2 regions of the Streptomyces sp. NPDC088261 genome follow, and region 2 is predicted to be linked to the other one. Evidence: riboswitches for the same ligand, from Rfam matches in the RefSeq annotation. Region 2 holds a riboswitch; the other holds the start of a gene.

Region 1 (4,690 bases), on a different contig from region 2:
CCTTGAAAGCCGCGACGTCCGCCTCGGTGGGCTCGGTGCGTTCGGTCTGCGGAGGGGGCGTGTCCATGCCTGCCTAGGTTCTGCGTCGAGTGTTGCGTGTCCGGTGTTGCGTGTTGCCTGTCCGGTGTTACGTGTTGCGTGTCCGGTGTTTACGTGTCCGGGCGGTCCGCGTTGTCCACGCTGTCCAGCACGTTCGAGTACCAGGGGCGGTCGGCCGCGCCCTGGTCCTCGCGTTCCTGCCGCGCCGCGCCCGGGTCGATCATCGTGTAGCCGGTGTCCCCCGGCATCACGTAGTGAAGATGCTCGCGGGCCAGCCGCTCGATGTACGCGTCGTCCTGGAGGCGCGCCTTCTCGTCGCGCAGCTCCTCCACCCGCTCGCGCGCCTCGCGGGAAAGCTTCTCCTGGTCGGCGATCTCGTTCTGCTGCGAGACGTACTGGCGCATCGGATAGGCGAGCGCGACGACGAGCGTGCAGACGACGAGGGCGAGGAAGGCGGCGCGTCCGGTGAGCCGGGAGCGGCGGGCCTGGCGGCGGTTCTGCGAGCGGTAGACACGGGCCGCGGTCTGCTCCCCGAGCACCCGCAGCCTGGTCGCGGTGGAGAACCGGTCCCGGTTCCCGGCCATGGTCCGCCTCCCCTGTCACGTACGTACGTCCCCGGACACGGTACGGGACCGGGGACGGGGACGTACGGACGACGGGCTGGTCGGCGCCCGCCGAGCGGCGCGGCCGGCGGGCGCCGGGCGGCGCGGTCGGAGGCAGCCGACCCGGCGGGGTCAGCCCTTGAAGCGGGGGAACGCGCTGCGGCCCGCGTACACCGCGGCGTCGTCGAGGATCTCCTCGATGCGCAGCAGCTGGTTGTACTTGGCCACGCGCTCCGAGCGGGCGGGCGCGCCGGTCTTGATCTGGCCGCAGTTGGTGGCGACGGCGAGGTCGGCGATGGTGACGTCCTCGGTCTCGCCGGAGCGGTGGGACATCATGCACTTGAAGCCGCTGCGCTGGGCCAGCTCGACGGCGTCCAGCGTCTCGGTGAGCGAGCCGATCTGGTTGACCTTGACGAGCAGGGCGTTCGCGGAGCCCTCCTCGATGCCGCGGGCGAGGCGCTCGGGGTTGGTGACGAAGAGGTCGTCGCCGACGATCTGGACCTTGGAGCCCAGCTTGTCGGTGAGGACCTTCCAGCCGGCCCAGTCGTCCTCGTACAGCGGGTCCTCGATGGAGACCAGCGGGTAGGAGGCGACCAGCTCCTCGTAGTACTCGGTCAGCTCGGCGGCCGAGCGGGACTTGCCCTCGAACTCGTACTTTCCGTCCTTGTAGAACTCGGACGCGGCGACGTCGAGCGCGAGCGCGATGTCGCGGCCCGGCGCGTAACCGGCTTCCTTGATCGCTTCGAGGATGAGGTCGAGCGCGGCGCGGTTGGAGTCCAGGTTCGGGGCGAAGCCGCCCTCGTCGCCGAGGCCGGTCGACAGGCCCTTGTCCTTCAGGACGCGCTTGAGCGTGTGGTAGACCTCGGCGCCCCAGCGCAGGGCCTCGGAGAAGGACTCCGCGCCGATCGGGGCGATCATGAACTCCTGGATGTCCACGTTCGAGTCGGCGTGCGACCCGCCGTTCAGGATGTTCATCATCGGAACGGGCAGCAGGTGCGCGTTCGGGCCGCCGAGGTAGCGGAAGAGCGGCAGGTCGGACGCCTCGGAGGCGGCGTGCGCGACGGCGAGGGAGACGCCGAGGATGGCGTTGGCGCCGAGCGACGACTTGTCCGGGGTGGCGTCCAGGTCGAACATCGCCTGGTCGATGAGGCGCTGCTCGGTGGCGTCGTACCCGACCAGCTCCGGGCCGATCTGCTCGATGACGGCGAGGACGGCCTTCTCGACACCCTTGCCCTGGTAACGGTTGGGGTCACCGTCGCGGAGTTCAAGGGCCTCGAACGCACCGGTGGAGGCACCGGAGGGGACAGCAGCACGGCCGGTGCTGCCGTCGTCGAGGCCGACCTCGACCTCGACCGTGGGGTTGCCTCGGGAGTCGAGGATTTCCCGGGCTACGACGACGTCGATGGACGGCACGAGCATCTCCTTCATGGGATGTGACGCTTTGGGTGCGGGGCCGCTCGGCCGCGCGACACGAGCCTAACCGGCCCCGGCCCTCCGGCAGGCCGGTGCCCGCCCGCTGGGACGAAATGAAGACGTCATCCTGATGACACGGGGGCGAACGGCCCGCGGCCGGCTGTTCCGGCCGTACGACACCCGGGCGGCCGGAACGGGGAAACCCCGGCCCGCGCGCGTACGGGGGAAGAACGCGCGGGGCCGGGGTGGTCCGGGGGTGGGGCCACAAAGGGGGACGGATGGCCCCGGGGGGGGTGGGTCAGCTCAGGTGGAGCTGCTGGCCCGGGAAGATCACGTCCGCGTCGGCGACGATGTCCTTGTTCAGGTCGAACAGCTTCTTCCAGCCACCCTTGACGTGGTGACCGGCGGCGATCTTCGACAGGGTGTCGCCGGACTTGACCTTGTACTCGCCGTCACCCTTCTTGATCGTGGTGGGACGGCTCGTACCGCGCGAGGCCGGCTGCTCGGTGCTCCGCGTCGACGTCGACGGGGCGGACTGCTGCGGAGTGGACTGCCGCGGCGCCGACTGCCGCGGCTGCGCGGCGGGCTGCTCCGCCGGCTGCGACGGGGCGGCCGGGGCGGAGTCGTTCGAGGCGCCGGAGAGGCCCACACCACAGCTCGGCCACGCGCCCTTGCCCTGGCCCGCGAGGACCTTCTCGGCGACGGCTATCTGCTGCGACTTGGAGGCCTGGTAGGCGTTGGGCGCGTAGGCGGTGCCGCCGTACGCGGCCCAGGTGGACGGGGTGAACTGGAGCCCGCCGGAGAAGCCGTTGCCGGTGTTGATGGACCAGTTGCCGCCGGACTCGCACGCGGCGACCTGGTCCCACTCGGCGGTGGTCGCGGCGGAGGCGGACGTGGCGCCGAGCAGCGGGACCGCGACGGCGGCACCGGTCACCCCGGCGAGCGTGGCGTAGCGGACGGCCTTGGACGGACGGCGGTGCTTGGCCTTGGAACGCAGCATGAAGCTATCTCCTCACCGACGCCTGCGAGGTCAGCTGTCGGGTTCGGGCCAAGTGAGTTGCCCGGCCGCGTGCCAGTGGGGGCCTCCCGGCCCTCGCTGTACGCGGCTTCACCCCGAGCCGGTCGTCGGCCGTCTCTCGACGGCCGGGGCCGGCACCTAACCTGTGGGTCCCCCGCTCCTGCCTTCGGCGCTTGACGCGACGACTACTCCCCCCGACCGACGGCAGGATTCGGCGTGACGGTCGACGGGGCCCGCGGTGCGAGCGGTTCAGACCGTAGACACAGGTGCCCCTGATGTTCAAAGAACCCGATCCGGGAAAAATCGCCCGAACTCCCCTGTGTGCCTTCTGTGTTTTCGCAGGTGAGGGCCGAAACCGTGCCACCTGGGGGCCAAAGGTCCTCTGTTGAGACAAAGAGACCCTTGTCTCACTTGCGCAGAAGTGGACATAGGGCCTCCAACCGCCCCCGGAAACGGACCGGGGGCGGGCCGCGGGCCGGCCGGGGGCGGCCCGTCAACTGCTCCTACTTCACGCCGAGATCGACGGTCTGGCCAGGGAGGATGAGGTCGGGGTCGGAGCCGAGCGCGTCCTTGTTCGCCTCGTAGAGCGCGGACCAGCCGCCCTCGACGCCGTTCTCGTCCGCGATACGCCACAGGCAGTCACCGGGACGGACGACGTATTCGCCGTCGGCGGCGCCGGCGGCATCCGCCGTCACGCCTTCCGCGTCACGTGTCAGTCCGTCACCCCGGGAGGCGTGACGCCCGGATTCACGCTCTTCGCCCGAGTTGTCCGGCGTGAGGCCGGTCGCGCCGGGGGTCGCCGGGTCCTCGGGGGCCGCGCCGCCGCGGTGCTTGCCCTTGACGGTGTCCGTGGTGGCCCGGGAGGAGGGGGTGGCCGAGCGGGACGGGCTCAGGGTGCCCGCGTCCGTGGCGCCGCTCTCCGTACCGTCACCGCTGTCCCGTTCGCCGCCCGCGCTCTTCGCGCTGCCGGAGGGGGTGGTGCCGGCGGAGGGGGTGCTGTCGGGGGTGCTGGGGGTGGTGTCGGAGCCTTCCGCCCGGTCCGTGTCCGCCGCGCCGCCGGTGGACGCCTCGGGGCTCGCGGACTCCTCGACCGTCCCGGGGGCCGCCCCGGGGTCGACCAGCGGCTCCGCGGTGTCCTTCAGGAGTCCGGCGACGGGCGCGCAGCTGGCCCAGGCCGACGGGCCCTGCGCGTCGAGGACCTTCTCGGCGACCGCGATCTGCTGCGAGCGGCTGGCGAGGTCGGGGCGGGTCGCGTAGTCGCCGCCGCCGAAGTCGTCCCAGGTCTCCTGGGCGATCTGGAGTCCGCCGAAGAAACCGTTGCCGAGGTCCGCGCTCCACGCGCCCCCGCTCTCGCAGTCGGCGACGCGGTCCCAGGTGGAGGCGTCCGCCGCGCTGGCGGAGGTGGCGCCGAGGAGGGGGATCGCGATCGCGGAGCCGGTCACCCCCGCCGCGACGATCAGAGCGGGCGCCTGGCGGGGGCGACGGTGTCGGCCGTTCGCGGACATGCGGTTGCCTTCCGTGTGCCGTACGACGCAGGGAGCGTCACACGTGAAATCGACTACAGCGTGTGGCTGCTGAGCTGTCGGTGAAGGTAGCCGGACTCGAACGCTTGTCACAA
Region 2 (4,690 bases):
CGGGAGGTCTAGGCGGCGCAGCAGCTCCAGGGCCCGTACGGTCTGGTTCCCGGCCAGGACGACCCGGACGCCGAGCGCCCGTAACGAGGCCAGAGCGGGCCGTACGTCCGGGTAGAGGTCCGACTCGTCGAGGTGTTCGCCGCGTCCCGCGCTCTCCCTGGCGCGGTACGCCTCGCCGATGTCCATGCCGGGTTTGATCAGCCGCAGGGCGTCGTCGCCGTCCCTGTTCTGCGCCGTCACGACACCGACCAGGGCGGAGATCGTGTGCCGGGGGACGCCGAGCCAGTCGGCCCAGGAGGCCCACTGCCGGTCGTCGCGTACGAGGGTCTCGCCGACGTCGAACACGATGGTTTCAATCACCGGTGCCACCCTAGGGGCTGACGGGTGGCGGTCAGGGGGACACGCTCTGCCGATTGTCAGTGGCCCCCCGTAGCCTTACCTCCATGTCCGCTTCATCGTTCGACTCGTCCGCGTCCTCCGGTACCGGCACCCCCGCCGGCGCTCCCGTGCGTTCCGCCGCCGTCGTCAATGTGGAGATCCGCGCCCTCTGGACGCGCGCCGGCGGCGCGCTGTCGGCCGCCGAGCAGGAGCGCTACCAGCGGCTTCTCGTGGAATGGGCCGCCGCCGTGCGGGCCGATGTGGTGGAAGCGGCGTAGGGCCAGTTCGGCAGGGGGAGGCGGGGCCCGGCGGCCCGGGGCACCCGTAAATGGGAATGATCTTGGTCTGGATGGCGTAGAGTCAGGTTTACCGACGCGGGGTGGAGCAGCTCGGTAGCTCGCTGGGCTCATAACCCAGAGGTCGTAGGTTCAAATCCTGCCCCCGCTACTCAGTAGGACCGAAGGCCCGGATCCCGGTGGATCCGGGCCTTCGGCGTTCGGGGCCTCCGCGCTCCCGGCGTCCGACGCTCCCGGCGTCCCCGCTCTCGGCGTCCCCGCTCTCGGCGTCCCCGCTCCCGGCGTCCCGCTCCCCGCGTTCCCGCGCGCGGTGACGCCTCCGCGCGGGCCGCCGCGTACGGTGAAGGGGCAGAGGTGGAGCGATCGGGCCGTAGCCCACTCGGTCGATGGCGACTCGCCGCCCGGCGCGGCGGCGACCAGCCTGAGACGAGCGCGGTACCGTCCGCGGCCGAAGCCGGACCGGGCAGGAGACCACAGGTGGGGAAGCTGAGGAAACCGGGGCTGAGAAGGCCGGGGAAGGGCAGCGGTGGCGCGGGCTCCGGCTCGGGCGGTACGCGCCCCGCCACCGGTACGCCCCGGCCGCCCGGCCCCGCCACCGGTGGTCCCGCCACCGGCCCCGCCGGCAGCTTCGGCACCCGCTTCGAAGGCGGCTTCGACCCCTCCGGCGGTACCGGCAGCACCCCGGTCGCGGCCACCGGCGGCCGGATCCCGGACGGCGGCTTCATCGACCGGGGCGTGACCGCCGAGCCCGGCCGTATCGGACGCAGGGTCGTCCGCTACCTGCCCGCGCTGGTGATCGTCGTCGGAGTGATCTTCGACTCGGCGACCCCCACCCGCTTCACCGCGTCGCCCTTCTTCTGCTCCGCGCCCCTGGTCGCGGCCCCGTTCTTCACCCCGCTGGGCACCCTGCTCACCGGCGTCGCCGCCCTCTGCACCGAACTGGTCCTGCGCCTCGTCGACGGTACGGTCGGCAGCGCCGACGCCATCACCGAGCTGCTGACGGTCCTCACCGTCTCCGTCCTCGCGCTCGGCATCAACCGGGTCGTGCGCCTGAGCGGCGAGCGCCTCGCGTCCGCCCGCATCATCGCCGAGACGGCCCAGCGCGCCGTGCTGCCCAGACCCGCCGACCGGATCGGCGGACTGCACATCGCGGCGCGGTACGAGGCGGCGCAGGAGGGGGCGTTCATCGGCGGGGACCTGTTCGCCGTCCAGGACACGCCGTACGGGGTGCGTCTGGTGGTCGGGGACGTACGGGGGAAGGGCCTGGAGGCGGTCGAGACGGTGGCGGTGGTCATCGGGGCGTTCCGGGAGGCGGCCGAACAGGAGGGGTCGCTGGAGGGGGTCGCGCAGCGGCTGGAGCGTGCCCTCAGACGGGAGGGGACGCGGCGGGACGGGGTCGACGTCTTCGAGGGCTTCACCACCGCCGTACTCGCCGAGATCCCGAACGGCGAGGCGGTGGTACGGCTGGTCAACCGCGGCCACCCCGAGCCGCTGCTGACCCACGCGGACGGCGCGGTGGTGATGCTGGCGCCCGGCGACCACGCGCTGCCGCTCGGGATGAGCGAACTGGGCGCGTGGCCGGACCGCGCGGACGAGGAGCCGTTCCCGCCGGGGGCGACCCTGCTCTTCTACACGGACGGCCTGTCCGAGGCGCGCAACGCGCTGGGCGTCTTCTACGACGCGCGGGAGCGGCTGTCCGGCCGGATCTTCCCGGGGCCCGACGAGATGCTGGACGCGCTCATCGGGGACGTACGCGTGCACACGGGCGGCGGCAACACGGACGACATGGCGCTGCTGGCGGTCAGCCGGCCCGTCCAGGGGCAGCCGGAACGGCGCAGGACGATGCCGGTCGTGCCCTAGGCATCCCTTCGTCCGCGCCGTCTTCGGGACGCTCCGTGATCGCCGCGTACCGCTCCGCACAACGTCTGACCGGCCGTCAGAAACCTCTGACCCCCCGGGTGGCCACCGGAGACGAGCAACTCGCCCGCTTGCGCCTCGATGTGTCCCGGTACGTCCGTTGCGGATTCGTTAACGATCATCCGGAACAGCTTGGAATAAAGCCCATGTCTCTATTAACGTTCGATAACGCAGCGCGGTCGTCCCAGCCGTCGTAAGGACGGCGCCGTGCCGCACGCGCCGAATCCCGCGAGGGAACCGGGGAACCACCAATTGGGGTGAATCGGGAGCTTCTTGCTGCCTTGTGCCGCGAGAGCACCCGTAGGAGACCTTCCTGCTCCGAACCCGTCAGCTAACCCGGTAGGCGAGAAGGAAGGAAAGGAGCGCGCCCCCGTGGCGTCCAACAAGCCTGCCCTCGAAGCCCCCTTCGAAACCGAAACCTTCGAACCGCCCGCCTTCGGCGCCGAAGCGGACCGGACCTGGGGCGAGTGGAATCCCACCGAGGACTCCCTGCTTCCCCCCGTACGAGGCAGGCACCGCGTCGCCAAGCAGCGCGGCCTCGCCCGCAGTTCCACGGTCCTCGGCGTCGGCGTCCTCGCCGCCGTCGGTGCGGGCGGCATCGCCACCGCGCAGGACAAGCCCGCCGTCTCCATATCCCTGCCCGATGCCATCACGGACAACCTTCCCGCGGCCAAGTCGTTGCCGGGCGTGGGTTCCCTGGGTACGGAAGAGGCCAAGCCGAGCGCCCTCGCCACGGACCCGCTGACCACGGCGGGCATGACCACCGCGGACTTCCAGTCGGGCGCCACCGACGCCGGCGAGGCGCTGCGCGCCCGGATCCTCCAGCAGGCCGAGTCGCAGCAGGCCGAGGCCGACGCCACGGCCAAGGCGGCCGAGCAGGCGGCGGCGGCCGAGAAGGCCGCGGCGGACGCGGCGAAGCGCCAGACCGAGGCCGAGAAGAAGATCCAGGCCGCGAAGGACAAGGCGGAGGCCGAGGCCAAGGCCAAGGCGGCCGCCAAGGCCGAGAAGGAGCGCCTGGCCAAGCTGGCCGAGAGCTACACCCTCCCCGTCGTCTCGTACACGATCACCTCCACCTTCGGCCAGGCCGGCTCCATGTGGTCCTCCGGCTACCACACCGGGCTGGACTTCGCGGCCCCGACCGGTACGCCGATCAAGGCGGTCCACAGCGGCACGGTCCAGTCGGCCGGCTGGTCGGGCTCGTACGGCTACCGGACGGTGCTGGAGCTGGACGACGGTACGGAACTGTGGTTCTGCCACCAGTCCTCGATGACCGTTACCGCCGGCCAGAAGGTCTCCACGGGCGAGGTCATCGGCCGCGTCGGCGCGACCGGCAACGTGACGGGCCCGCACCTGCACCTGGAGGTCCACGCCCCGGGCGGCACGGACATCGACCCGATGGGCTGGCTCCAGAGCAAGGGCCTCAACCCGTAGCAAGGGCCTCAACCCGCAGCGTTGTTGACGGGGGGCCGGAATGACGGGGGCCGGAATAGCGTCCGGCCCCCGCGTCGTTGGGGCAGTTCATGACAGATCTCCGTACCCTCGGCTCCTCCGACCTCCGGGTCTTCCCCCTCTCCCTCGGCGGCAACGTCTTCGGCTGGACCTCCGACGAGGCCGAATCCTTCGCCGTCCTGGACGGATACGCCGCCGTCGGCGGCAACTTCGTGGACACCGCCGACACGTACTCCTCCTGGGCCCCGGGCCACGAGGGCGGCGAGTCGGAGACCGTCCTCGGGAACTGGATCGCCGCGCGCGGCAACCGCTCCGAGGTGGTCGTCGCGACCAAGGTCGGCTCCCACCCCCGGTTCAAGGGCCTGCGGGCGGCCACGATCAAGGGGGCGGCCGAGGAGTCGCTGCGCCGGCTGCGTACGGACTACATCGACCTCTACTACACGCACTTCGACGACCCCGAGGTGCCGGTCGAGGAGATCATCACCGCGCTGGACCAGCTGGTGAAGGACGGCAAGGTCCGGGCGATAGCCGCCTCCAACCTCAGTACGGAACGGCTCGCCGCGTCCCTCGCCTTCTCCGAGAGCGAGGGGCTGGCCCGGTACGAAGTCCTCCAGCCGCGCTACAACCTGGTCTCCCGCGACACGTACGAG

What was found. Region 2 has a riboswitch for cyclic di-AMP ahead of ACIODU_RS03855 (M23 family metallopeptidase). Riboswitches for the same ligand answer to the same signal wherever they lie in the genome.
Region 1: another riboswitch for cyclic di-AMP. It lies ahead of ACIODU_RS28685 (transglycosylase family protein); the one in region 2 lies ahead of ACIODU_RS03855 (M23 family metallopeptidase).

Annotation. Positions count from the first base shown of each region.
Region 1 is NZ_JBIURL010000019.1:15,419-20,108, reverse strand. Features, by position in the region: gene ACIODU_RS28700 (DUF501 domain-containing protein) at 1-67, opposite strand, end outside; gene ACIODU_RS28695 (septum formation initiator family protein) at 150-623, opposite strand; gene eno (phosphopyruvate hydratase) at 774-2,060, opposite strand; gene ACIODU_RS28685 (transglycosylase family protein) at 2,353-3,054, opposite strand; cyclic di-AMP (ydaO/yuaA leader) riboswitch at 3,059-3,254, opposite strand; gene ACIODU_RS28680 (transglycosylase family protein) at 3,576-4,577, opposite strand.
Region 2 is NZ_JBIURL010000001.1:890,772-895,461, forward strand. Features, by position in the region: gene ACIODU_RS03835 (HAD family hydrolase) at 1-357, opposite strand, end outside; gene ACIODU_RS03840 (hypothetical protein) at 444-656, shown strand; tRNA gene ACIODU_RS03845 (tRNA-Met) at 752-825, shown strand; gene ACIODU_RS03850 (PP2C family protein-serine/threonine phosphatase) at 1,398-2,534, shown strand; cyclic di-AMP (ydaO/yuaA leader) riboswitch at 2,799-2,952, shown strand; gene ACIODU_RS03855 (M23 family metallopeptidase) at 2,964-4,022, shown strand; gene ACIODU_RS03860 (aldo/keto reductase) at 4,112-4,690, shown strand, end outside.